Regions from separate parts of the Paenarthrobacter sp. NPDC057981 genome, predicted to be linked through region 1. Evidence: predicted binding sites of a transcription regulator. Region 1 holds the regulator's gene; the other holds the start of a gene.

The links. Region 1 encodes LexA, which represses DNA repair genes until DNA is damaged. Its sites were predicted from a motif close to TCGAACANNTGTTCGA; they were not measured.
Region 2: a site for LexA is predicted at 10,065-10,080, ahead of ACFVSI_RS21180 (Y-family DNA polymerase). Genes of this name have one in related genera too.

Annotation. Positions count from the first base shown of each region.
Region 1 covers NZ_JBHVQI010000013.1:44,113-56,087, reverse strand. Annotated here, with positions in the region: gene miaA (tRNA (adenosine(37)-N6)-dimethylallyltransferase MiaA) at 1-754, shown strand, start outside; gene dapF (diaminopimelate epimerase) at 801-1,769, shown strand; gene ACFVSI_RS13205 (class I SAM-dependent methyltransferase) at 1,750-2,364, opposite strand; gene hflX (GTPase HflX) at 2,876-4,438, shown strand; gene ACFVSI_RS13195 (ATP-dependent DNA helicase) at 4,431-6,491, shown strand; gene lexA (transcriptional repressor LexA) at 6,496-7,239, opposite strand; gene ACFVSI_RS13185 (LysM peptidoglycan-binding domain-containing protein) at 7,586-7,945, shown strand; gene ACFVSI_RS13180 (histidinol-phosphate transaminase) at 8,025-9,143, shown strand; gene hisB (imidazoleglycerol-phosphate dehydratase HisB) at 9,191-9,817, shown strand; gene hisH (imidazole glycerol phosphate synthase subunit HisH) at 9,814-10,557, shown strand; gene ACFVSI_RS13165 (hypothetical protein) at 10,558-10,716, shown strand; gene priA (bifunctional 1-(5-phosphoribosyl)-5-((5-phosphoribosylamino)methylideneamino)imidazole-4-carboxamide isomerase/phosphoribosylanthranilate isomerase PriA) at 10,763-11,506, shown strand; gene ACFVSI_RS13155 (SseB family protein) at 11,506-11,975, shown strand, end outside.
Region 2 covers NZ_JBHVQI010000038.1:8,508-20,482, reverse strand. Annotated here, with positions in the region: gene ACFVSI_RS21235 (GMC oxidoreductase) at 1-2,100, opposite strand, end outside; gene ACFVSI_RS21230 (hypothetical protein) at 2,251-2,682, opposite strand; gene ACFVSI_RS21225 (dihydrofolate reductase family protein) at 2,796-3,389, shown strand; gene ACFVSI_RS21220 (LexA family protein) at 3,560-3,991, shown strand; gene ACFVSI_RS21215 (LacI family DNA-binding transcriptional regulator) at 3,988-4,998, opposite strand; gene ACFVSI_RS21210 (sugar porter family MFS transporter) at 5,136-6,602, shown strand; gene ACFVSI_RS21205 (GNAT family N-acetyltransferase) at 6,599-7,138, opposite strand; gene ACFVSI_RS21200 (FAD-dependent oxidoreductase) at 7,135-8,499, opposite strand; gene ACFVSI_RS21195 (arsenate reductase ArsC) at 8,496-8,912, opposite strand; gene ACFVSI_RS21190 (aquaporin) at 8,909-9,619, opposite strand; gene ACFVSI_RS21185 (metalloregulator ArsR/SmtB family transcription factor) at 9,616-9,966, opposite strand; gene ACFVSI_RS21180 (Y-family DNA polymerase) at 10,144-11,442, shown strand; gene ACFVSI_RS21175 (uroporphyrinogen-III synthase) at 11,456-11,975, opposite strand, start outside.

The sequences.
Region 1 (11,975 bases):
CAGCATGGAGGAGCGCAAGGGCATTCCCCATCATCTCTTGGACACCCTCGACGTGACTCAGGAAGCCAGCGTGGCTGACTTCCAAGTCGAATGCCGCGCAGCCATAGACGACGCACACTCCCGGGGAAAGCGGGCCATTGTTGTGGGCGGATCCGGACTCTATGTGCGTGCAGCACTGGACACGCTGGAGTTTCCGGGCACGGATCCCGCGTTGCGCCGGCGCCTCGAGGCGGAATGCGAAGCAGAGGGGCTGGCTCCGCTCAGGGCACGGCTGGAAGATGTGGACCCCGTGTCCGCAGCACGTCTTGGCGACGCCCGAAGGGTGGTCCGTGCACTGGAGGTTTTCGAGCTGACGGGCCGCCCCTTCAGCTCCTTCATGCCTCAGCGCGAGTACAATCAGCCCACCGTCCAGATCGGCTTGTCCGTGGACCGCGAAGAACTCAGGGAGCGGCTGGCCCACCGCGTCCACCGGATGGTGGAAGCCGGGCTCGGGGAAGAGGTCCAGCGGCTCGACGCCGAGGGGTTGCGTCAGGGGAAAACAGCATCGCGGGCTTTGGGCTATGCCCAGTTCCTCAGGGTCTTGGACGGCGACATGGACGTACCGGAGGCAGTCGAGGAAACCATCGTCGCCACCAGACAGTTTGCCCGCCGCCAGCTCACCTGGTTCCGCGCTGATCCGCGGATCTCCTGGCTTGACTGGAGGGACCCCGACCTCGTCTCCAAGGCAGTCTCGGTGGTTGGCGCGCACGGGTAGCTTGGCAATTTCTGGCCGAACACACGTGGAAGGTAGCCTTGATTCCATGGATGCAAACGCCGCAGTTCCCACGCGCCAGCCCCCGGCTGCCGAGACCACCAATGCCACCTCAAGCCTTGCCGGATTGGCGTTTTCCAAGGGGCATGGGACCGGCAATGACTTCGTCCTGATTGCTGATCCCGGAGACGCCCACGAGATCACCGCAGAACAGGTAGCCCAATTGTGTAACCGCCACACGGGTATCGGCGGCGACGGCTTGATCCGCGCAGTCCCCTCGCGGTTCCTCCCGGAAGGCCGGGCGCTGCTGGACGTGGATCCCGCAGCGGAGTGGTTCATGGACTACCGCAACGGCGACGGCTCCCTGTCCGAGATGTGCGGCAATGGCGTGCGTGTATTTGTCCATTTCCTCAGCGAACAGGGCCTGGTGGACCTTGGCCCGGGTGAGATCCTGACGATCGGCACCCGTGGAGGTGTCAAGAAGGTGGTTCGAACCGCCAACGGGTACGCCGTGGACATGGGTCCTTGGGAGTTCATCTTCCCTGACGAGGCAACGAGCAAGGCGATGGATGCCTTGGTCAGCGCCGACGGCCTCGAAGTGGCCCGGCCCGGCCTCTCGGTCAGCATGGGCAACCCGCACACGGTCGTTGCTTTGGCTGAACTCAGTGAGCTCTCGGCTACACAGCTGTTCAAAGCCCCCGTGGTCGATCCCAAACCGGTCAATGGCACGAATGTTGAATTCGTCGTCCCCGCCGAACCGCTGGTGGAGGACGGAGTGGGAACCATCACTATGCGCGTGCACGAGCGCGGCGTGGGGGAGACCCAGTCCTGCGGCACCGGAGCCTGTGCAGCGGCAGTGGCGATCCGTCACTGGGCCGGCAGCACGGCTCCCAACGATTGGCATGTAAAGGTTCCTGGCGGCGTCGTTGGTGTGAAATTCTTCCCCGGCGCAGCTGGCCGTGAGCACGTAGAGCTGAGTGGGCCTGCCGTCATTGTGGCTAGCGGGACGCTTTCCTGACGCGAAGGATCCGGAAGGACTTGGAGGTGCTTTCACGGGAAACCGTGAACGACTCGTCCAGTTCAGCTGCCAGCCAACGCTGCAGGGAGTCCGAACCCAGGTTCTTTTGAACCACGAGCCACGCGTTGCCGCCGGGAGCGAGGCGGGGCAGCCAGGTGAGCAGCAGGGAGTGCAGCTCGTCCTTGCCGATGCGGATCGGGGGATTGGACCAGATAGTGTCGAACTCGACGGCGGGGTCCACCTCATGCGGCAAGCTTGCCGTCACGTTGTCCAGGCCAAGGGCGGCCGCATTCTCGTTGGTCAGCACCACGCAGCGCTCGTTGACGTCCACGGCGTAGACGCGGGCATTCGGTGCCTTCAGCCCGAGGGTCAGGGCAATGGGGCCCCAACCGCAGCCGATGTCCAAAAGGTTGCCACGGGGCGACGGGGGCGGGACCTCGGACAAGAGGATCGCCGTACCTTTGTCGATGCCGTCGGGGCTGAAGATTCCTGAGGAGGTCTGCAGGTGGCGCGTAGCCCCGGCGAGCTCCACCGTGATCGGCTTGCGGGTGAACGGTCCAGCCGGTTGGGCGGTGAAATAGTGTGCAGACTCCATAATTTGCCAGATTAGTTGGCTATCGGCGCCTTGGGAAACTGTCATGCGACCAGGGTTGGTTTGACACGGCTGATAGTATTTAATCCATGTTCTTGATCTTTGAGTAATCAGCCGAATCCGCGCCTGGGCTCCAGGCGTTCGACGGCACCGCCCGCGATGCAGGCCCAGCTCGGCTTCAATGCCCGGCTCACGGCCTTTCCGCCCGGCAGGTCCCAACGGCAACAGTCCGCCTCCACGACTCCGTGGCGCCGGACGCTCAGAAGATCGCTCCCCGCCCTGTTTCCAGGATCACATCGCTTGACGGCAGATCCTGTGGGGCAGTACCAGGACTTCCGACACGCCGGGGCCTTCCCGCGGATCCACCAGATCACCGACGCCAGAGCCCAGTGAGCCATCGGCGTCCAGCACACAGGAGACCATTTTGGCCCAAGCCGGTCAGCCCAGCGCGAAGAGCGCCCCATCCAGCAACAAACAGCACTATTCTGGAATTGCCGAACAGTCTAAGGAGACCATGACCACCCAGAAGCACTCCGGATCCGATTCCGACGCCCAGGACATGAGTCCTGAACAAATCCAGGCCGTCATCGACCGGATTCTTTCCAAGGATGTCCCCGCGCAGGCGTCCGATGACCAAGACACCAACGGCGTGTTCGGCAAGGCGCAGGCCATTTCAACCCTGGACCAAGAGCACAGCATTTTCGACGGCGACCAGGAAGACCTCGCTGAACGCCGCGCCCTGCGCCGTACCGCAGGATTGTCCACCGAACTCGAAGACGTCACCGAAGTTGAATACCGGCAGCTGCGCCTTGAGCGCGTCGTCCTGGCCGGCCTTTGGACAGAAGGCACGTTGGCCGACGCGGAGAACTCCCTGCGTGAACTGGCGGCCCTGGCAGAAACCGCAGGCTCGGAAGTCCTCGACGGTTTGGTTCAACGCCGCACGAAGCCGGACCCTGGAACTTTCCTCGGCTCCGGCAAAGCGCAGGAACTCAAAGACATCGTCGCCGCCACGGGTGCCGATACCGTCGTCGTCGACACCGAACTGGCCCCGTCACAGCGGCGCGGGCTGGAGGACATTGTCAAGGTCAAGGTCGTCGACCGGACCACGCTCATCCTGGACATCTTCGCCCAGCACGCCAAGAGCCGCGAAGGCAAGGCCCAGGTGGAGCTCGCCCAGTTGGAGTACCTGCTTCCACGCCTGCGTGGTTGGGGTGAATCCATGTCCCGCCAGGCCGGTGGCCAGGTAGGTGGTGCCGGTGCCGGCATGGGTTCGCGTGGTCCCGGTGAAACGAAAATCGAACTGGACCGCCGTCGAATCCGCACCCGCATGGCCAAGCTGCGGCGTGAAATCGCCGCGATGAAGCCGGCCCGCGAGACCAAACGTGCCAACCGCCGTCGAAATGCGGTTCCGTCGGTTGCGATCGCCGGGTACACCAACGCCGGTAAGTCGTCCTTGTTGAACCGTCTGACGGACGCCGGTGTCCTGGTGGAGAATGCCCTGTTCGCCACGTTGGATCCGACCGTCCGTAAAGCGCAAACCCCGGATGGCATCGGCTACACCTTGGCCGATACCGTGGGCTTCGTGCGTTCCCTGCCAACCCAGCTGGTCGAGGCCTTCCGGTCGACACTGGAGGAAGTGGCTGACGCGGATCTCATTCTGCATGTCGTGGACGCCTCGCACCCGGACCCCGAGGGGCAGATCGCCGCAGTGCGGGCTGTCTTTTCCGAGGTGGATGCCCGCAAGGTTCCCGAAATCATCGTCCTGAACAAGGTGGATGTGGCAGACCCCTTCGTGGTGGAACGGCTTAAGCAGAAGGAACCCCGCCACGCTGTGGTTTCCACCCGCACGGGCCAGGGAATCGCTGAACTGCTGGAGGAGATCAGCCAGTCCATTCCGCGCCCGGGTGTGCGGCTGGAGCTCCTGATTCCGTACGATCGTGGCGAGCTGATCAGCAAGCTGCACAGTTCAGATTCGGAAATACTCAGCATCGATCACGAGGAAAACGGCACACGCATCGTGGTCATGGTCCGTGAAGGACTGGCGGCCGAGCTGGAGTCATTCGTCAGCAATGGTTGAGAAGGTGGCGGCGGACGCCGTCGAGTCGGTGGGGGAAAAGGCCACCCTCGAATTGTTGGACCGGGCTGTGGCCGGCATGGGCGGCCAAAGCCGTGCCGGCCAGCACGAGATGGCCAAGCACGTCACCCGGGCCATCGAAAACGGAGAGCATCTGCTGGTCCAGGCGGGAACGGGAACAGGTAAGTCTTTGGCTTACCTTATTCCGTTGATCGCACATTCCATGGACAGCGACAAACCGACGCTCGTGTCCACCGCCACCTTGGCTCTACAGACCCAGATTGTCGGCAGGGACCTGCCGCGGTTGCTGGAGACCATCAACCCCGCACTCGAGCGGCCGGTCAACGTGGCGCTCGTGAAGGGCCGTGCCAACTACGTGTGCCTGCAGAAGCTCGAGGGCGGCTTTCCCAGTGAAGAGCCATCGGAAGGGCAACTGTTCTCGCTGGGAGAGGACACCAGTGTTCCGCACTTCGCGGCGTCCATGGGAGGGCCGCAATCACAGCTTGGCAAGGAAGTGGTCCGCCTCCGTGAATGGGCTGAAAAGACTGCCACGGGAGACCGCGACGAACTGATGCCCGGCGTCACGGACCGGGCTTGGCGACAGGTATCCGTAACGTCCATGGAGTGCCTGGGAGCGCAGAAATGCCCTCTCGCGGAGGAGTGCTTCAGCGAGTTGGCCAGGGCACGGGCCGCTGAGGCCGACGTCGTCGTCACCAACCACGCGATGCTGGCCGTCAGTGCCTTCGAAGGACTGGCCGTCCTGCCCGAATACGATGTCGTGGTGGTTGACGAAGCCCACGAACTGCAGGACCGCGTGACCGGGGCCGTCACCGGGCAGTTGTCCGTGGCCATGGTCCATGCGGCAGCCTCCAGTGCACGCAAACACACCGCGATTACGGTCGATGCCCTCAACGCTGCCTCGGACCGCCTTGATATGGCCATTGCGGGGGTTCCCAACGGACTGCTGCCCAGTGGCCTGAATGATGAACAGCTTGACTGCCTCGACCAGCTGCGGGACGCCACCCGCGCCGCTTTGTCGGATTCGAAGACTGATGCATCCAACGCAGCCGACGGCGGCCGCCAACTGGCGCGCTCACGGCTCATGCTCATCCTCGAGCTGTGTGAGCGGATGCTTGCCGCCAAGGAAAACCGGGAAGTCGTCTGGTTCTCCCGGAACAGCACCTTCGACCCTCAGCAGGGCTACTCACAACCAGATGACACTGCTCCGGCGCTCATCAACATCGCGCCCCTGAGCGTGGCCGGACGCTTGCGCGAAGGATTGTTCGCAGGACACACGGTGGTGCTGACTTCGGCGACACTGGCCATCGGTTCCGCTTTCGAGCCGGCCGCGGGAGGGCTGGGCCTGATTGGCGACGGCGCCCCGAGCTGGACGGGGATCGACGTTGGTTCGCCCTTCGACTACCCCAAACAGGGTGTGCTGTATGTGGCAAAGCACCTACCTAAGCCCGGCCGGGGTACATCGCCTGAAGCCCTCGATGAATTGGAAGACTTGATCCGGGCATCGGGCGGGGGAGCCCTGTGCCTCTTCTCGTCACGGCGGGCAGCCGAAGAGGCGGCCGATGCCATGCGCCTCCGCTTGGACGTTGACATTCTCTGCCAGGGCGAGTCCACCATGGCTGCCTTGGTCAAGCAATTCGCCGATGAACCGGATACGTGCCTGTTCGGAACCATGTCCCTGTGGCAGGGTGTGGATGTGCCGGGTGGGTCGTGCCGTCTCGTGGTCATCGACCGCATCCCGTTCCCGCGACCGGATGATCCGCTCATGACGGCCCGCTCCCGTGCGGTGGCGCAGTCCGGCGGCAACGGCTTCATGGCAGTTTCGGCTACCCACGCCGCCATCCGGCTGGCGCAGGGCGCGGGGCGCCTGATCCGTTCAACGGGGGACAAGGGGGTAGTGGCCGTCTTGGATTCACGGCTCTCGACAGAACGCTATGGAGGGTTCCTGCGGGCCGCTCTGCCGCCCTTCTGGGCCACGACGGACCGTTCGGTGGTACGCGGAGTCCTGGAGCGCCTGGGATCCGCGCGGAAGGCCTGACAGGCTAGATCGAGCGGAGTACGGAAACAACCTTGCCCATGATGGTGGCCTGGTCGCCGAGGATGGGTTCGTACTGGGTGTTTTGGGGCAGCAGCCAGGTGTGGCCATCCCGCTGACGGAACGTTTTCACGGTGGCTTCATCATCGAGCAGCGCCGCCACGATGTCGCCGTTGATGGCGTCGTTCTGACGGCGGACAACCACCCAGTCGCCGTCGCAGATGGCGGCATCGATCATGGAGTCGCCGGCGACCTTGAGCATGAAAAGCTCACCATGTCCGACAAGTTGCCTGGGCAGCGGGAGCACGTCCTCCACGGTCTGGTCGGCGAGGATCGGACCACCTGCCGCAATGCGGCCCACCAAGGGAACCATGGCGGTGTCGCTGGCGCTTGCCAGCTCGGTGACGGCCATGCCGCCCGCGCTCCGCAGCGTTGCGGGGGCTTCGACGCCCGGGATCGGACCGCCGTCAAGGGTCAGAGGCATCAGCACTTCCATGGCCCGGGGCCGCTTGGGATCCCTGCGGAGGTAGCCGAGTTTTTCCAGCTGGGACAGCTGGTGCGTGACGCTGGACAGACTGGCCAGTCCTACGGTGTCGCCGATTTCCCGCATGCTGGGCGGATAGCCGTTGTCATTGACGGAGCGCTGGATGGTCTCCAGGATTTTCTTCTGACGAACTGTCAGGCTCTTCGGAGTCTTTTGAGGCTGTTGGCTTCGCAGGGGTGCCCCGCCGCCTGTGGCTTTCGCTGCCATGTTCGCCAATGCCTTTCCTTCCGCCCCCAGGAGAGCCGGGGATGCAGGGCCTGGAAAAAATGTCAGACCCTCCTGTTCCACTGAAACAGTGCTGTTTCTTCACTCAAACGTAGGGCAGGCACGGGCGTTTATCAAACATTTGTTCTAGCGAGTCTCGACACCGTTCGTTGATAAGTGCTAAAAATGTCATAGCAAGGTTCGAATATGTGTTCTAAAAACCTCGCGTTGGCAGTGGATGTTCGAACAATTCGTTCGAACATCCGGTGCCGCCGGGAGGAACACAATGAATTGGCAGCGCTCCTCCGGAGGCCCCGGAGCAGCGCAATAGCTCAGAAGGGCTCAGCTCATGTCCGCAATAACTTCGTTCGCTGATTTCCGCACCACGCAGGCTCCCGCGCGCCTTCGCCTCACCCGCCGCGGCCGCATGGTCTTCTTCGGCATCCCGGCTATGCTCCTGGTGGCTGCCCTCCTGAGTTTGGCCGGAGTTGTCACTTCCCCCGCCAAGGCCTCCGACTCCCAGTCGCAGTTGCAGCCGCCGGTTGCGGTGTCCGTCACCGTCCAACCTGGCCAGTCCCTGTGGGGTATCGCAGGTGCTGCGGCGCCGGAGCGGGACCCGCGTGAGGTCATTGCCGAAATCATCCAGTTGAATGACCTCCGCGGTGGCCGCATTCTTCCTGGGCAGCAGTTGTTCGTGCCTGCCCACTGACGGCAGGCGCCACGGGCCTGTTTCCTGCCCTGGACGTCACAGTTACTCAGCAGTCGCGGTGGCCCCTTAAACTGTTGTAGTGAGTGAGCAGCTTGAGCGACTTGACCGACTTCCCCTCCGGACCAACCTGCGTGGATTGAGCCCCTACGGCGCACCGCAGCTTGATGTCCCCGTATTGCTCAACGTCAACGAGAACACCCATGGCGTCCCTGCCGATGTGCAGGCGGCCATAACAGAGGCAGTTGCAGCAGCCGCCACAGGCTTGAACCGCTATCCGGACCGTGAATTTACCGACCTTCGGGTAGCCCTGGCTGAGTACCTTGGCCACGGCCTCTCTGCCGACAATATCTGGGCCGCCAATGGCTCCAATGAAGTCCTGCAACAGATTCTCCAGGCGTTCGGCGGTCCGGGGCGCAAAGCGCTTGGTTTCCCTCCGACGTACTCCATGTACCCCTTGCTGGCCAGCGGAACGGACACCGAGTACATCCGTGGCGTTCGTGCCGACGACTACGGGCTCGATGCCCAATCGGCAGCGGAACAGGTCCGTGAGACCAAAGCCAACATCGTCTTCCTGTGCTCGCCGAATAATCCAACCGGTACGGGTCTGGGCCTGGACGTGGTTGAGGCCGTGTACGAAGCAGGCGAAGCAAGCCAGGCCATCGTAATCGTGGACGAGGCTTACCACGAGTTCGCCCACGACAACACTCCGAGTGCCCTGACCCTCCTGCCCGGGCGCGAGCGGTTGATCGTCTCCCGCACCATGAGCAAGGCGTTTGCCTTGGCTGGAGCACGGCTTGGCTACATGGCTGCGGCCCCGGAGGTCACCGATGCCATCAGGCTGGTGCGCCTGCCGTACCACCTCTCAGCCATCACCCAGGCCACCGCCCTCGCGGCGTTGACGCACCGAGAGGCCCTCATGGCCGACGTCGAAGACATCAAGGTCCAGCGGGACCGCATCGTCACGGAACTTCTGCGCATGGGTCTCAAGCCCGCGGCGTCGGACTCCAACTACGTGTTCTTCGGCGGACTGGAGGATCCCCACACAATCTGGCAAGGCCTGCTCGATGCCGGCGTGCTGATCCGCGACGTCGGCATCCCGGGGCACCTGCGCGTCACGGCCGGAACCGAGCCGGAAACTACAGCTTTCCTGGAGGCACTGGAAGCCCTCTTGGACGGCGCGGTTTCCCAGCGCGCCTAAACTTGTCAATAGACCAACCCATCCTCCCTGTAGAAGGACGTCCCCAAATGAGCGAAACCGGCGCTACGCCGTCCGCTGCCCGCACTGCCCGCATGGAGCGCGCCACCAGTGAGTCCTCCGTTCTGGTGGAGATCAACCTGGATGGCTCCGGCATTTCGGACATCAGCACCTCAGTGCCCTTCTACGACCACATGCTGACCGCCCTGTGCAAGCACTCGTTGATCGACATGACCGTCAAGGCTACCGGCGACACCCACATCGATGCCCACCACACCGTCGAAGACGTCGCCATTACTTTCGGAGAGGTCCTGCGTACGGCTTTGGGCAATAAGGCCGGCATCCGTCGTTTCGGCGAAGCCACCGTCCCGCTGGACGAGGCCCTGGCGCACGCCGTCGTGGATGTTTCCGGTCGTCCTTACTTGGTGCACGGCGGTGAACCCGCCGGGCAGGAGTACCACCTCATCGGGGGGCATTTCACGGGTTCGTTGACCCGGCACGTTTTCGAAGCGATCACCTTGCACGCGGGAATTTGCCTTCACATGAACGTTCTCGCCGGCCGCGATCCGCACCACATTGTCGAGGCCCAGTTCAAGGCGTTCGCGCGAGCACTCCGCGCCGCCGTTGAGTCCGATCCCCGCGTTGAGGGAATCCCGTCCACCAAGGGGGCGCTGTGAGCGGTCAAGTCCTGAAAAACGGAGCAGTGGCTGACCCCACGGCTTCAGTGAAGCCCGAGTCGCCGGAAGGCAAGCCCACGGTGACGGTTCTGGACTATGGTTCGGGCAACGTCCGTTCCGCTGTCCGTGCCCTGGAGAGGGCGGGCGCCCACGTGCTGCTCAGCTCCAAGCCTGAGGACGTACTCAACGCGGACGGGCTGGTTGTCCCCGGTGTCGGGGCCTACGAGACCGTGATGAAGGAACTTAAAGCTGTCGATGCCATCCGCATGATTGGACGTCGTGTCGCCGGTGGGCGCCCGGTCCTGGGCATCTGCGTGGGCCTTCAGGTTCTGTTCGAAGCCGGCGTCGAGCACGGCACTGAGTCCGAGGGCATGGCTGAATGGCCCGGCAAAGTCGAACTCCTTCCGGCGCCCGTCGTGCCGCACATGGGATGGAACACAGTGGATGTCCCGGAAGGCTCCAAACTCTTCGCAGGGGTCGAGCAGGAGCGTTTCTACTTTGTGCACTCGTACGGCGTGCAGGAATGGAACTTCGATGTTGTCCAGCCGCGCATGGAGCCCCCGAAGGTGACCTGGTCCGAGCACGGTGCACGGTTCATTGCCGCCGTCGAGAACGGCCCACTCTGTGCCACCCAGTTCCACCCCGAGAAATCAGGGGATGCCGGGGCCAGGCTCCTGCGCAACTGGGTGGATGGCCTGCGCAAGCCCGCTCCGGAAGCGTCCGGGAGCGGTGCTGCCTGAATGTGGTCTGTAGTCCTTATGGGCCTGGCGGGACTGCTGGTGGGTGGGGGAGTCTCCTTCCATCAACAGAAGAAACCCCGCTGGGTTTCCATCTCGTTTTACGTGCTGGCCGGGATGTCCCTGCTGGCCGCCTACCTCCTGACTCTTCCCGCCAAATGAATCGCGGCGTGGTACGCCAGCGAACCCTCACACTGCAAGGACCCTCATGACCACCTCCTCCAAGTCCGTCCTGGAACTCCTGCCCGCCGTCGATATTGTTGACGGCCAGGCGGTGCGCCTACTGCAAGGAGAGGCAGGCTCGGAAACGAGCTACGGAACTCCGCTTGAAGCGGCCCTCAACTGGCAGAATGCCGGGGCGGAATGGGTTCACATGGTTGACCTGGACGCCGCTTTCGGCCGGGGAAACAACGCCGCGCTCATCAGCGAGGTCGTGTCGCAACTCAACGTCAAGGTGGAGCTGTCCGGGGGCCTGCGGGATGACGAGTCACTTGAGCGTGCGCTGGAATTGGGTGTTGCCCGGGTGAACCTTGGCACGGCTGCGTTGGAGAACCCGGACTGGACCAAGAGGGCCATCGAGCGCTTTGGCGACCAGATCGCCGTCGGCCTCGATGTCCGGGGTACCACCCTTGCCGGCCGCGGTTGGACGAAGGAGGGCGGGGATCTCTGGGAGGTCCTGGCCCGGCTCGAAGACGCAGGCTGTGCCCGCTACGTGGTGACGGACGTGACCAAGGATGGCACCCTGCAGGGGCCCAACGTGGATTTGCTGCGCCAGATGGTGGAGAAGACCGGGAAGCCGGTGGTGGCTTCAGGCGGTATCTCCAGCCTGGAAGATCTCCGTGTTCTGCGCGAGCTGGTCCCGCTCGGCGTTGAGGGCGCAATTGTGGGTAAGGCTCTCTACGCCGGCGCCTTCACCTTGCCCGAGGCCCTGGACGTGGCCGGCCGCCGCTGATGGGCCGACACTCAGCCGGACAGGAAGCAAACCAGCCGGAGAAGCGTGAACTGCCCGGTCACATCGCGGCGGCGTTGGCCGGTGCGGGCGGAGCGACGGACTCGGCGGGTCAGCCGTGGGCCGGGAGGAGCCTGGCCGGAGACGACGCCAAGATCCACAACTTCGACGACGACGACGGAAGTGCGGACGCCGCTTACCTCGCTGCCATAGCGGGGCTGTTCAACGGCACCGGCGGCGAGGCAGAAGTGGTGGTATCCCTGGCGACGGCCCGGGTTTTTGTCCCGGTCGTGGCCCAACTTGCCGAGGAAGCCGAAGGTGTCGACGGGCTGCATGCCGACAAGCAGGCCGATATGGCATTGGTCACACTCAAGGCTCCCGACGGCCGGACGGCAATGCCGGTCTTCACTTCTGCGGCCGCTTTGGAATTGTGGCACCCGCAGGCGCGCCCGGTAGCTGTTTACGCCGCGCG
Region 2 (11,975 bases), on a different contig from region 1:
CTCCGGATCCGTGACGCCCGGGCTGAACCAACCGTGCATCTGCTCGGTGAAGCGGACCGAGGTAGCTTCCGTTGCCGCCCTGCCGGGCATTTGCAGGCCACGCGTACCCGCCGACTGCGCCTGCGCCTGTGCCTGGGCAGGGGCGCTCGCGGGTTGTTCGGGCCGAGCCGCCTTGCCTTTGGTGGCATCGGGTGCCAGCGACCGCGGTGCCATACTGCCGACGTCGACGGCGGCGCCAGCCGCCTCCCGCTGGATTGTGTCCTGCGCTGCCGCTTGCGTTGTGTCCTGGGCCGCGGCCGCGTCGCCGGGGCTGATGCCGCGGTGGCGGGCCTTGTTGCCCGCTTCGACGATGTGGGCGCTGGCCCGTTCGGCGAAAGCGGCGATGGTCAGTGACGGGTTGGCGCCCACCGGTCCGGGCATGGCAGCGCCATCGACCACGAACAATCCTGGGTAACCAAAGACTTCCCCGTACGAATCACACACGGCCTCGGCGGGGTGCCTTCCGGCAGGTGCCCCACCGATCGGATGCACGGTGATCACGCGTTTGGCCCACCACAGCGGATTGTCGATGAAGTCGCCGTCCAGGTCCTTGGCGATCTCCGACATTGTCTGCCGGACCCGCCCGAAGTACTCCTTGGACGTTGCCATGGTCCAGGCGATGGCGAGCCTTCCGTCGCGAAGTGTCATGACGCCGTCGGGTATGTCCCGGCCCATACCCAGCAAGGGCACGGAACTGGCCGATAACCGCCCGTCACCCAGCGCAGCGGCGAGGTCCGCCGAGACGTTGGACCGGCCGGCGTCGAACAGCCTGTCTTTGAAAAGCTGGGCCGCCACTTTGGCCGTCCGTTTGACGGCGGTCTTCAGCTGGGCCGTTTCGATCAGCCAGTTCATGAAGGCCGGATACCCGGCATCCTCCACGTAGTAGCCGCGGCCGTCGCCGTCGTCGTCGTTCGAATCCGGGACTCTGACAGCGGTGGTGATGACCGGTCCCTTGCTGCCGGTGAGGGTCCGGACGCCGGGGCGGGAGCCGTTGGTGGCGGGTGTCTTGGCGTCCATGATGAAGGTCAGGAGGTCGCCGTTGCCGCTGAACCGGGTACCGAGGGCGTCGCTGAGGGCCGGGAGGGAGCCATGGTTGCGGAGCAGCAGGAAGTTGGTCCCGAACGTGCCCGCACCCAGAACGAGCCGGCGGCAGTGGATGATGTGCTCGGTGAGCAGCCCGCCCTGGTTATCGGGGTGGTGGATGACGTAGCGGACCTCGTAGCCACCGCCTTCCGTGCCGGGAGCCAAAGGGCGGATTCCCCGGACATCGTGGAACGTGCGAATGTCAGCGCCCTTGAAGGCCGCTGCCGACAGGTAGTTGTGGTCAAGGGTGTTCTTGGCGCCGGCGTTGCAGCCGATGTCGCATTCACCGCCCAGGGTGCAGGTGGTCCGCACGGTGTTGGGGCCGTGGATGCTGCCGTAGTGGGGGAGAGGGAGTGCTTGGTTGGTGCGGGGTGCTGCGCCCGGTCCGCTGGAGAAGGTGACAGCGATGGGTGGCCGGGTGATGGAAAGGCCCAGGTTTGCCGCTGTCTTCTCCATTGCCATGGTCTTGGCCGTGTCCTGGTACGGGTAGGGGACAGGCTGCAGCATGGCTTCGGCGGCATCGTAGAAGGGATCAAGGTCTGCCCTGGTAAACGGCCAATTCTCGTATCCGCCTCCCGGGACCGGGGATTCGTTGACGAACCACTTCTCGTCCTTGCGCAGGAGCACGTTGGCGTAGATGAGCGAGCCCCCTCCAAGTCCGCTGGAGACCAGCCCCTCGGTTCCGCGGAAGGTCCACGCATCGAACAGGCCGTACAAGCCGCGGTCCGGGTCCCAGAAGTTCTTGCCCATCTCCGACGGCGTTCGGGCAAAACTCCCCGGCGGGTAGGGTTTGCCGCGTTCCATCAACACCACGGACTGACCGGCTTCGGCGAGCCGCAAGGCCGCTACCGAGCCGCCAAAACCCGATCCCACAACCACCGCATCCACCTTCTCGATGCTGTGCGGGCTGTGGCGTCGTGGATCATCAGCGGATTCAGGACCCGCATCCCCACTGTTCCCGGTCCCCAGACGACCCATGGCCGTTCCTCTCAGAGGAGAGCTGACTACATGGCAGCGGCAGAGGGTGCCGGGCGTGGCCGGGCGTTGCCTCCGCGGACTATGGGCCTTATGTTCCCACCGGGCAGTGGATCTGTAAATGAGGTGGACTAATGCTGTTTTGCCCGGCTGTCAAAGGATCCGTGCGTACACCATGTCGAAATCGTGCTCCAGCGGTCCACCCGGGTACGTTCCGCGCTCCAGGCGGGCTGTGATGGTGTTCCTGTCTTCGCTGAACCGGCCAATGAACCGCTGCGGCCAGTCCGGTCCGTCCCTGAAGAGTGTCCACACGTTGTCCTTCAGTGTCATGTCGTAGATCCGGGCGACGCCGCGGGAGTCGAAGTAGTGCTGCTGGAAGGCCCCGTCTGAGCCGGTGGCACCGATGATGCTGACGGCGTTGGGATACTCCGGCCGTTGGACTGTGGAGCGCTGGATCAGGAAACCGCCACCTTCCAGCCACTCGAAGGAGGTCCGGCCGTGTGTTTGTGCCGTGGGAATGGTGGTCTCCCAGACGCCAACAAGGACGTTGAGCTGTTCCAGTGAAGGTTCAGGATTCCGTGCCATGACCGCCTTCTTTTTCGTGGGTGCCGACAGCTTCAGGGTAGAACCGGCCGGGCACGTCGCCTAGGGTGTGGCGGGTCTGGTCGTGCCGCCCGTGGCAATGGCAGGATGGGCCCATGACCCTCGTTACCTGTGATCTCACTGTGTCCCTTGACGGCTTTGTTGCCGGTCCGCACCAGAGCATGGAGCAACCGCTCGGTGAAGGCGGAGAAAAACTGCACCGGTGGCAGTTCAAAGAACGCGACATCAACGCGGCCGAGGTGGCCGGGATACTCGAAGCCGGTGCGTACATCATGGGCCGGAACATGTTCGCCGGGCCAGGGGAAGGGCTCTGGGAGAAGGAATGGCGCGGCTGGTGGGGTGAAGAACCGCCGTACCATGCCCCGGTTTTCGTGCTGACCTCCCACGAGCATGAGCCCCTGGTGATGGACGGTGGCACCACGTTCCACTTCGTCAATGACGACGTCGAGTCGGTGCTCTCGCGCGCCAAGGAAGCTGCGGGCGGGAAGAACGTTGCCATAGCCGGCGGCGCTTCGACCGCCAGACAGTTCCTGTCAGCCGGGCTTATCGATGAGCTGCGGCTCCACGTCGCCCCGGTGGTTCTGGGCGGCGGCGAGCGCTTGCTGGATGGAGTGGGGGACTTGAAGCTTGAGCCCCTGGAGGTTCGGGGAACCAGCCTGGTCTCGCACCTGCGGTACAAGGTGGGCTAGGGGACTGCCAGCAGGGGCTGCGAACGCCGAGTTCGCGGGAAAACTGCCAATTCGCCGGAAGCTTCCCTGCGAGCTCGCAGCGTTCCCACGAACTCGCCGAAGCCGCTGCAGAATGTCCGCCCACCGCTGTACACTCGAGTATCGAACATATATTCGAATAAAGGTGTGTTGTGGGCGTGATAGTCGGCCCCCGCGTGATAGATGCGGGCTTTTCCTTGATGTCGGTGCTGCTGGCTCCCGTGGCTGTGGCGGCGGGGTATCCCTCGCCGGCTCAGGACTACTTCGATGGCAGGATTGACCTCAATGAGCACCTGATCAAGGACGTCACCAGCACCTTCGTGGTGCGGGTCACCGGCCAGTCCATGGAAGCTGCCGGGATCAGCGACGGCGACGAGTTGATTGTCAACCGGGCGTTGGAACCCAAGGATGGGTCCGTCGTCGTCGCTGTTTTGGACGGTGAGCTGACTATCAAGCGGTTGCGCATCACCGCGCAGGGTGTGGTGCTGCAGGCGGACAACCCCACTTTCCCGGACATCAAGGTGGCCGCATTATCGGAACTGACCATCTGGGGCGTAGCGACGACGTGCCTGCACCATGTCTAGGCCGCCGGCGGTGCTGTCGAACTGCGGATCACCAGTTCCGGCGTCAGCTTTTGGTCCGCTGCGGGGGAATCCGGATTCTTCAGCCGCTCCAAGGCGATCACTCCCGCGGCCTGGCCCAGGGAAACGGCGTGCAGGTCCACGGTGGTGAGGTCAATGCCGTGCAGCTTGGCGATCCTCGAATTGTCGTAGCCCACCAGCGACAGGTCCTCGGGAATGGACAGTCCCAGGGCGTGGGCGGCTTCGCGGGCGCCCAGTGCCAGTTGATCGTTGTGGGTGAAGATCGCCGTCGGCCGGTCCGCTTGCGCCAGAAGGGCGGTGGCGGCCCGCTGCCCGGCTTCCTGGGTGAAGTCTTCGGCCGCCAGCGTCAGGGGCTTCAGCCCGGCGTCGTGCATGGTCTTTTGGTAACTGCGTCGCCGGACGGTGTGCCCGTCGTAAGTGGGCCCCGCAATGTGGGCGATGCGCCGGTGCCCGAGGCCGAGGAGGTGCTCGGTGGCCGCCCGCGCACCCACGACATCGTCCGAGTACACGCTGTCAACGTCCGGCACCGGCCGGGTGACGCTGACCAGCGGCACGATCCGCGCCAATTCCTGCACTTGCTCGTCCGGATCCAGCAGCGTCGCAGCGATGATGATCCCCGCCCGGGCCTCTATGAGGGACTCCAGCGCGCCCCGGTCAACGCCGTCCACGGACCGGGATACGCTCAGGATGAGCCGGTTGCCTTCCTGCGGAAGGGCCATGCGCACGCCGCTGAGGATGTCGGCGTATACCTCGTTTCGGATATCCATCAAGTAAAGCCCGACGGCGGAACGGTGCTTGCGTGCCAGGTCGGCGGCTGCCGCGTTGGGTCGGTATCCCAGACGCTTGGCGGCGTCGAAGATGGCTTCCTTGGTTTCACCGCTGACTCCTGGCGCTCCCCGGAAGGCGAATGACACCAGCGTTCTGGAGACACCCACTTCGCGGGCTACATCACTTTGCGTTGCGGGTCGGTGCGGGCGGTCGGCGGCCATGCCCTCCATCCTCCCATGTCACAGAAAGGACAAAATGAGGTGTTTGTTAGTTTGACCTTACATTTAAGCCTTTCGCGCGTTAGTCTGGATTTAGAGCGGATATGTATGACCCGCAACACACTGACAAAGGAGTCCTGATGTCTGCAACGCAATTGCAGCAGGAAGGCGCCCCCGGGGCTGCCCTTCCTCCGCTGACCAACGGTCCGCACCGAAAGCGCCTTGGCCTTGTAGCTTTGGTTGCCACGTTCGGCGGACTGTTGTTCGGCTATGACACTGGTGTCATTAACGGCGCCCTGCGGCCCATGACAGCCGACCTTGGGCTGACGCCCCTGACGGAGGGGATCGTCACCAGCTCACTGCTGTTCGGCGCAGCGGCGGGGGCCGTGGGCGGTGGGCGCCTGTCGGATTCCTGGGGCCGCCGGAAATCCATCCTCCTGCTCGCGGTGCTTTTCCTCGCTGGAACCATCGCCTGCGTCTTCGCGCCGAACTTTGAAGTCATGGTCCTGGGGCGCGTCATTCTCGGCCTGGCTGTCGGCGGAGCGTCCACCGTGGTGCCGGTCTTCCTGGCCGAGCTGGCGCCCTACGAGATCCGCGGTTCGCTGGCCGGGCGCAACGAGCTCATGATTGTCATCGGCCAGCTCGCTGCCTTTGTGGTCAACGCCATCATCGGCAACATCTGGGGAGAGTTTGGGGGAGTGTGGCGCGTCATGCTGGCAGTCGCCGCTCTGCCCGCTATTGCTCTGTTCTTTGGCATGCTCCGGATGCCCGAATCGCCCCGCTGGCTGATTTCCAAGGGACGGTGGGAAGAGGCCTTGGCAGTCCTCAAGACCATTCGGTCGGTGGAGCGGGCCGAGGCTGAAATGGCGGACATCAAGCACCTCGCCGACGAGGAGCGGGCTTCCAAGGCAACCTCGTGGGGCGCACTGAAGGACAAATGGATTCTTCGCATCATCCTGGTGGGCATTGGCCTCGGTGTGGCCCAGCAGCTGACGGGCATCAATTCGATCATGTACTACGGTCAATCCGTGCTGGTAGAGGCCGGATTCGATTCCAATGCTGCGCTCGTCGCCAATATCGCTCCCGGGGTGATCGCGGTGGTTGGGGGCGTGATCGCCCTGACCTTGATGCAGCGTGTCAACCGCCGAACCACACTGCTTCTGGGCTTCACGCTGACCACGGCGTGCCACTTCCTTATTGGCATCGCTTCAATCCTGCTTCCTGTGGGAAACGCGGCCCGACCGTTCGTGATCCTTTTCCTGGTGGTGGCATTTGTCGGCTCGATGCAGACGTTCCTGAACATCGCCGTTTGGGTGATGCTGTCCGAAATCTTCCCGCTTCACGTCCGCGGTTTCGCCATCGGCCTTTCGGTGTTCTGCCTCTGGATTGCCAACGCGCTGCTGGGCCTGTTCTTTCCTACCCTGGTGGCCGGCGTGGGGATTACGGGGACGTTCTTCCTGTTCGGTGTTGTGGGTATCGCGGCCCTCATATTCATCTACACCCAGGTCCCGGAGACCCGCGGGCGCACTCTGGAAGCGCTCGAAGAAGACGTCAGCACGGGCGCCATCTATTTGGTGCACCGGAAGGATTCCACTGCACGTTCCTAGCTGCGTGTCTGCCTCCGGTTGAGGTCCTGTTCGGTGCGGCGTTCGAGCAGGATGGTGTCCCTCCAGGATCCGGCTGCTGGTCCATAGCTCATGAGTCCGATGCGTTCCCGGGTTCCCACGACTGTGAAACCGTATCGTTGATGCAGGGCTATCGAGGCGGAGTTCTCGGGGAAGATGGTGGATTGGATGGTCCATATCCCTTCCTCTTCGGTCCTGCGGATGAAGGCGTCGAGGAGTTGGGCCCCGTAGCCTCGGCCGCGGGCTTCCTGGGCGATGTAGATGGAGTGTTCGACGACGCCGCGGTAGACCGTCCTTGAGGACATCGGTGACGCGGCGACCCAGCCCACGATGAAGCCGCGGTGTTCGGCAACGAGGCGCAGCTGGGGGTGGCGGGTAGCGTCGAAGTCTTCCCAGCCAGGCGGTGAGGGTTCGAAGGTGGAATGGCCTGTAGCGATGCCCGCGGCCCAGATCGCCTCGACCGCCGGCCAGTCGGCGTGCTCCATCTGGCGGATCAGCAGGTGGTTGGTACCGGTCATGGTGCGGCTGGTTCCCCGCTGCGGCCGTGGACCAGCCCGGTGGCGAAGCCAATCGTGACCGGGACAGGTTGCGGGGATCCACAGCACGCGTCAGCGGCGATAGCCGCATCTGCGGGAAGGCTGGTGGAGCAGACCCCTGTTTCGGGCAGTTCCAGTTCCAGCGCGTCGGCTGCTGCTGTGTCTCCGGCGAGGGCGGCCGCAATGGAGCGGACTTGTTCGTAGCCGGTGGCCATGAGGAAGGTCGGTGCCCGGCCGTAGGACTTCATTCCTGCCAGGTAAAAGTCCTTCTCGGGGTGGGCCAGGATCCGCGCGCCATGCGCTGGGACGGTGCCGCAGCTATGGAAGTCCGGGTCAATCAATGGTCCCAGCGCTTTGGGGGCGTCTACTGCCGGGTCCAGGTCCAGCCGCAGTTCGGCAAGGATGCCCAGGTCCGGGCGGAAGCCGGTGGCCGGGATGACCCGGTCCACCTCCACCGTCCGGCCGTCAGTTGCGTGGACAATCACGCCAGTGTCGGCGGTTTCGACGCTTTGGGTGCGGAAGTCGGTCAGGAGCTGGACGGCGCCAGACTCGACGGCGGTGCGCAGGCGGGTGCCGAGCTGGCCGCGCGCGGGGAGTTCATCGACGTTGCCGCCGCCGTAAGCCCTGGCCGGGGTAGCGGCGCGGATGGCCCAGACGACTTTGGTGCCGGGATTGGTGCGAGCAAGGCGAGCGAGGTCCAGGACCATGTTCGCGGCCGAGTGCCCGGACCCGATGACGAGAGTCCGGTGGCCGGCGAAACCATCCTGGGCGACATCGGGTAGAGCTCCGGTGATGGTACCGGCGGCCCGCGCCTCGGATTCCCCTGGTACCGGGAGGCCGTTGCAGCCAAGCGGTGCGGGGGTGTTCCACGTTCCGGAGGCATCGATGACGGCCCGCGCCAGAACCTCGGTGGTCTGGCCGTCGTCGTCCTGAACCTGCAGGACGAAGGGTGTCTGGTCGCGGCCTTGGCTGCGGCCTTTATCCATCCCCTGCCGGGTCACGGCAACGACCTTGGATCCGGTGCGGATCCTCTGCCTGAGTTCGTGGGTTGCGGCCAAAGGTTCAAGATATTGGGTGAGGATTTCCTGGCCGTAGGGCAGTGCGGTCGGGCGGGGTGCTTTCCAGCCCGTTCGCTGGAGCAGGCGGACGGCAGCAGAGTCGAGGTTATATTTCCAGGTGGAGAAGACTCGAACATGGCCCCAACTTTTGATGGCGGAGCCAACGGTGGGCCCGGCCTCGATCACAAGAGGTTCGAGTCCGCGTTCAAGCAGGTGTGCGGCCGCGGCCAGGCCGACCGGTCCGGCCCCGATCACCGCGACGGGCAGGGAATCGTGCCCGGTCATTGCTGGGCTTCTGCCGGCGTGAGGGAGGCAATCAGGGCCTCGACCCGGGTTTTGATCTCGTCACGGATGGGTCGGACGGAGTCGACGCCTTTGCCTGCGGGGTCTTCCAGGACCCAGTCTTCGTAGCGTTTACCCGGGAAGTAAGGGCATTCGTCCCCGCAGCCCATGGTGATCACGACGTCGGAATCCTTGACGGCCTCGGTGGTGAGAATCTTGGGGATTTCGGCGGACATGTCGATCCCGATCTCGGCCATGGCCTCAACCGCTGCTGGGTTGACCTGATCGGCGGGTTGGGATCCAGCTGAGCGTACCTCGATCGCGCCCCTTCCCAGGGTGGTCAGGAATGCAGCGGCCATTTGGGACCGTCCGGCGTTGTGGACGCAGACGAAAAGGACAGAGGGTTTGACGCTCATGAGAGCACCTTTCGATCAGCCGCGGCATCAGCTGCGGAAACATCAGTGGTTTGGGGATAGAGGAGCCGGACGAGGAAAAGCCCGAGGGCACCGCCGACCAGTTGGGCAGCGATGAAACCCGGTGCGGAGGCGGGAGTGATCCCCGCGAAGGTGTCTGTGATGGTTCGGGCGATCGTGACCGCGGGGTTGGCGAAGCTTGTGGAGGACGTGAACCAATACGCGGCGGCGATGTAACCCCCGACGGCGATAGCCACCCGGTCGGGGCGTCCGGAACGGATGGTTCCAAACACGATGACCAGCAGCCCTGCCGTAGCTATGACCTCTGCCAGCCAAAGACCAGGACCGGTGCGTTCGCGGGTGGACAACGTGACCGGAGCCAGATCGAACATCAGGTTCGCCACGACGGAGCCGGCCAATCCACCCACCACCTGAGCCGCAACCAAAAGGGCGGCAGTCCGGGTGTCGATTATTCGAAGGACCCGTTCAACCAGGGTGACCACCGGGTTAAAGGAGGCTGAGACCGGCTGCAGGGCAACGATCAACGCGACCAAAGCCGCGCCAGTGGCGAGGCTGTTCTGCAGCAGTTGCAGCCCGACGTCGTTCGGTGACAGCCGGGAGGCCATCACTCCGGAGCCAACCACCGCAGCGACCAAGAGGCAGGTGCCGAGGAATTCCGCAGCCGCCCGGCGCAGGAGCAAGGGGTTCACTGCGCCTGTCCGCCGATCAAGGCTGCCAGGTTCTGCAGGGCTTCGGTGCGGGCCTTGTAGTAGACCCAGACTCCGCGCTTTTCCCGGTCGAGCAAACCAACGTCGTGCAGCACCTTCAAGTGGTGGCTGATGGTCGGCTGAGATAACTCGAAGGCATCGTTCAGGTCGCAGACGCACGCTTCCCCGCCCTCATGAGAGGCAACCAAAGACATCAGCCGCAACCGGACGGGATCCGCCAATGCCTTCAACAACGGCGCAACGCCGTCGGCTTCTTTCTCCGACAATGGCTCGCGCGCCAGCGGCGAGCAGCAGGCAACGGTCTGGACCGGGGTCAATTCCAAGGACATAGACACAGGTAAATATTTACACTCATCAATATGTTAAGCAAGCCCTCGCGGTGGCAGGGCAGTTTTATTGTCGGAGTGCGGAGGTACAGTTGAACTATTCGAATATATCTTCGAATGGTTGGCGTGTCCCTCCGTGTTTCGATGGGCGCGCATGGTAGTGCCGAACCAAGGAGGAGCATGTCCAGGCCAGCCCTTATGCGCCAGATGCAGGAGATCGCCCACGTGGACATCAACTGCTTCTATGCCTCGGCGGAACGGGCCTTCAACCCTGCCTTGGAAGGCAAACCCCTGATCGTCCTGTCCAACAACGATGGCTGCGCGGTTACCAGATCGCCCGAGGCAAAGCGGCTTGGCATCGGTCTGGGGGATCCTTGGTTCAAGCTGGCTCCGCGGGCAAAGGAATGGGGACTCATTGCCCTGTCCAGCAATTACGAGCTCTACGGGGACATCAGCTCACGGGTCATGGAGTTGTTGCGGCGCTACTCGGCCTGGCAGGAGGTGTATTCCATCGATGAGGCGTTCCTGGGCGTTAAAGGCCGGCCGGAGGAACTCTTGCACCTGGGGCGCTCCATCAAAGAGGCGTGCCGCAGAAATGTCGGGGTTCCGGTCTGCGTCGGAATCGCCCGCACCAAAACGCTTGCCAAGCTCGCCAACAAGTGGGCCAAACACAATCCTGCCTTCAGCGGGGTGTGCCGCTGGGATTCGGTCCCGGAAGCGGAGCGTGAGTCGCTCATGGCACGGCTTTCGGTCATCGAGATCTGGGGCATCGCCACCAGGCTCACCAAGCGCCTGAATGCCATGGGAATCTACTCGATCCTGGACCTGGTCCGCGCCGAGCCCGTTGCGTTGCGTGACAAGTTTTCCATTGTCATGATGCGCACGGTCCTGGAGCTGCAGGGTACCCCGTGCATCCCCATGGAAGAGGAACGGATCGGGCGGGACCAGTTGATCTTCTCGCGCTCCTTCTCCACGCCTATAACGACGACGGCCCAGCTGCGGCAGGTGCTGAGTGTCTACGGTCAGATGGCAAGCGCCCGATTGGCCAAACACGACCTCCAGGCCAAGCTCTTGACAGCGTTCGCGGCAACATCGGTCTACAACCCGAACGACAGATCGTTTCCGACCGTCAACGTCTCACTCCCCATGCCGACGTCGGACCCTGTCCTGCTGACGAAAGCCGCCCACGCCTTGGTGCCGAAGATGCAGGAGGGAACCAAGTACGCCAAAGCCGGCATCATGGTCACCGACCTCCGCCCCACGGGCAACCAGAAACCCCTGGAGATCTTCGAGAACCGGCACGAGGAACGTGGCATTGGGAGCTTGCTGGAGGAAGTCAGCAAACGCTATGGCCGCGGCTCCATTGGCCTCGGACATGCAGGCATCAAGGGTGGTCCGGACTGGTCCATGAAGCGGGACATGCTCAGCCCGCGCTACACCACCAACTGGAACGAACTTCCCTTGGTAAAGGCGGCGTAGCGTGGCTGGAGTCCTAGGCGCGCAGCCGGTATCCGCGCTTCACCACGGTTTCCACGAGCTTTCCGTCAGGGAGCGAGGACCGCAGCCGGCTGACCGTCATGTCCAGGGCATGCACGGAGCCGCGCAGATCCAAAAGATCCGACAACGCTTCACGCGACAAGACCGCTCCGCCTGCCCCGAGGAGCGCCCGCAGCAGCAGGAGGGGAGCCGGTGCCAGTTCCACCACTTCGCCGTTGATCCGAAGGCACCGCCCGCGCAGCTCGATCGTGGCTGTCTTGGTTTCCAAGCGTCGCACATGGTTCAGGGACAGGTGCTCGGTGACGAGGCGGATGAGCGCACCCATGCGGTACCGGTCGGGGATGAGGGGAGTGAGACCGGCGTCGACCAGCGGCTGTGCCGTGACAGGCCCCACGGCCGCAACAGTCACGGGACCCTTGAGCGCCTCGATGAGTTGTCGGTACAGGCCCATTTCGTGCGCGGTGCTCCACATGGCGTCCACGGCCGGGGCACTGGTGAAGGTCAGGACGTCGAGA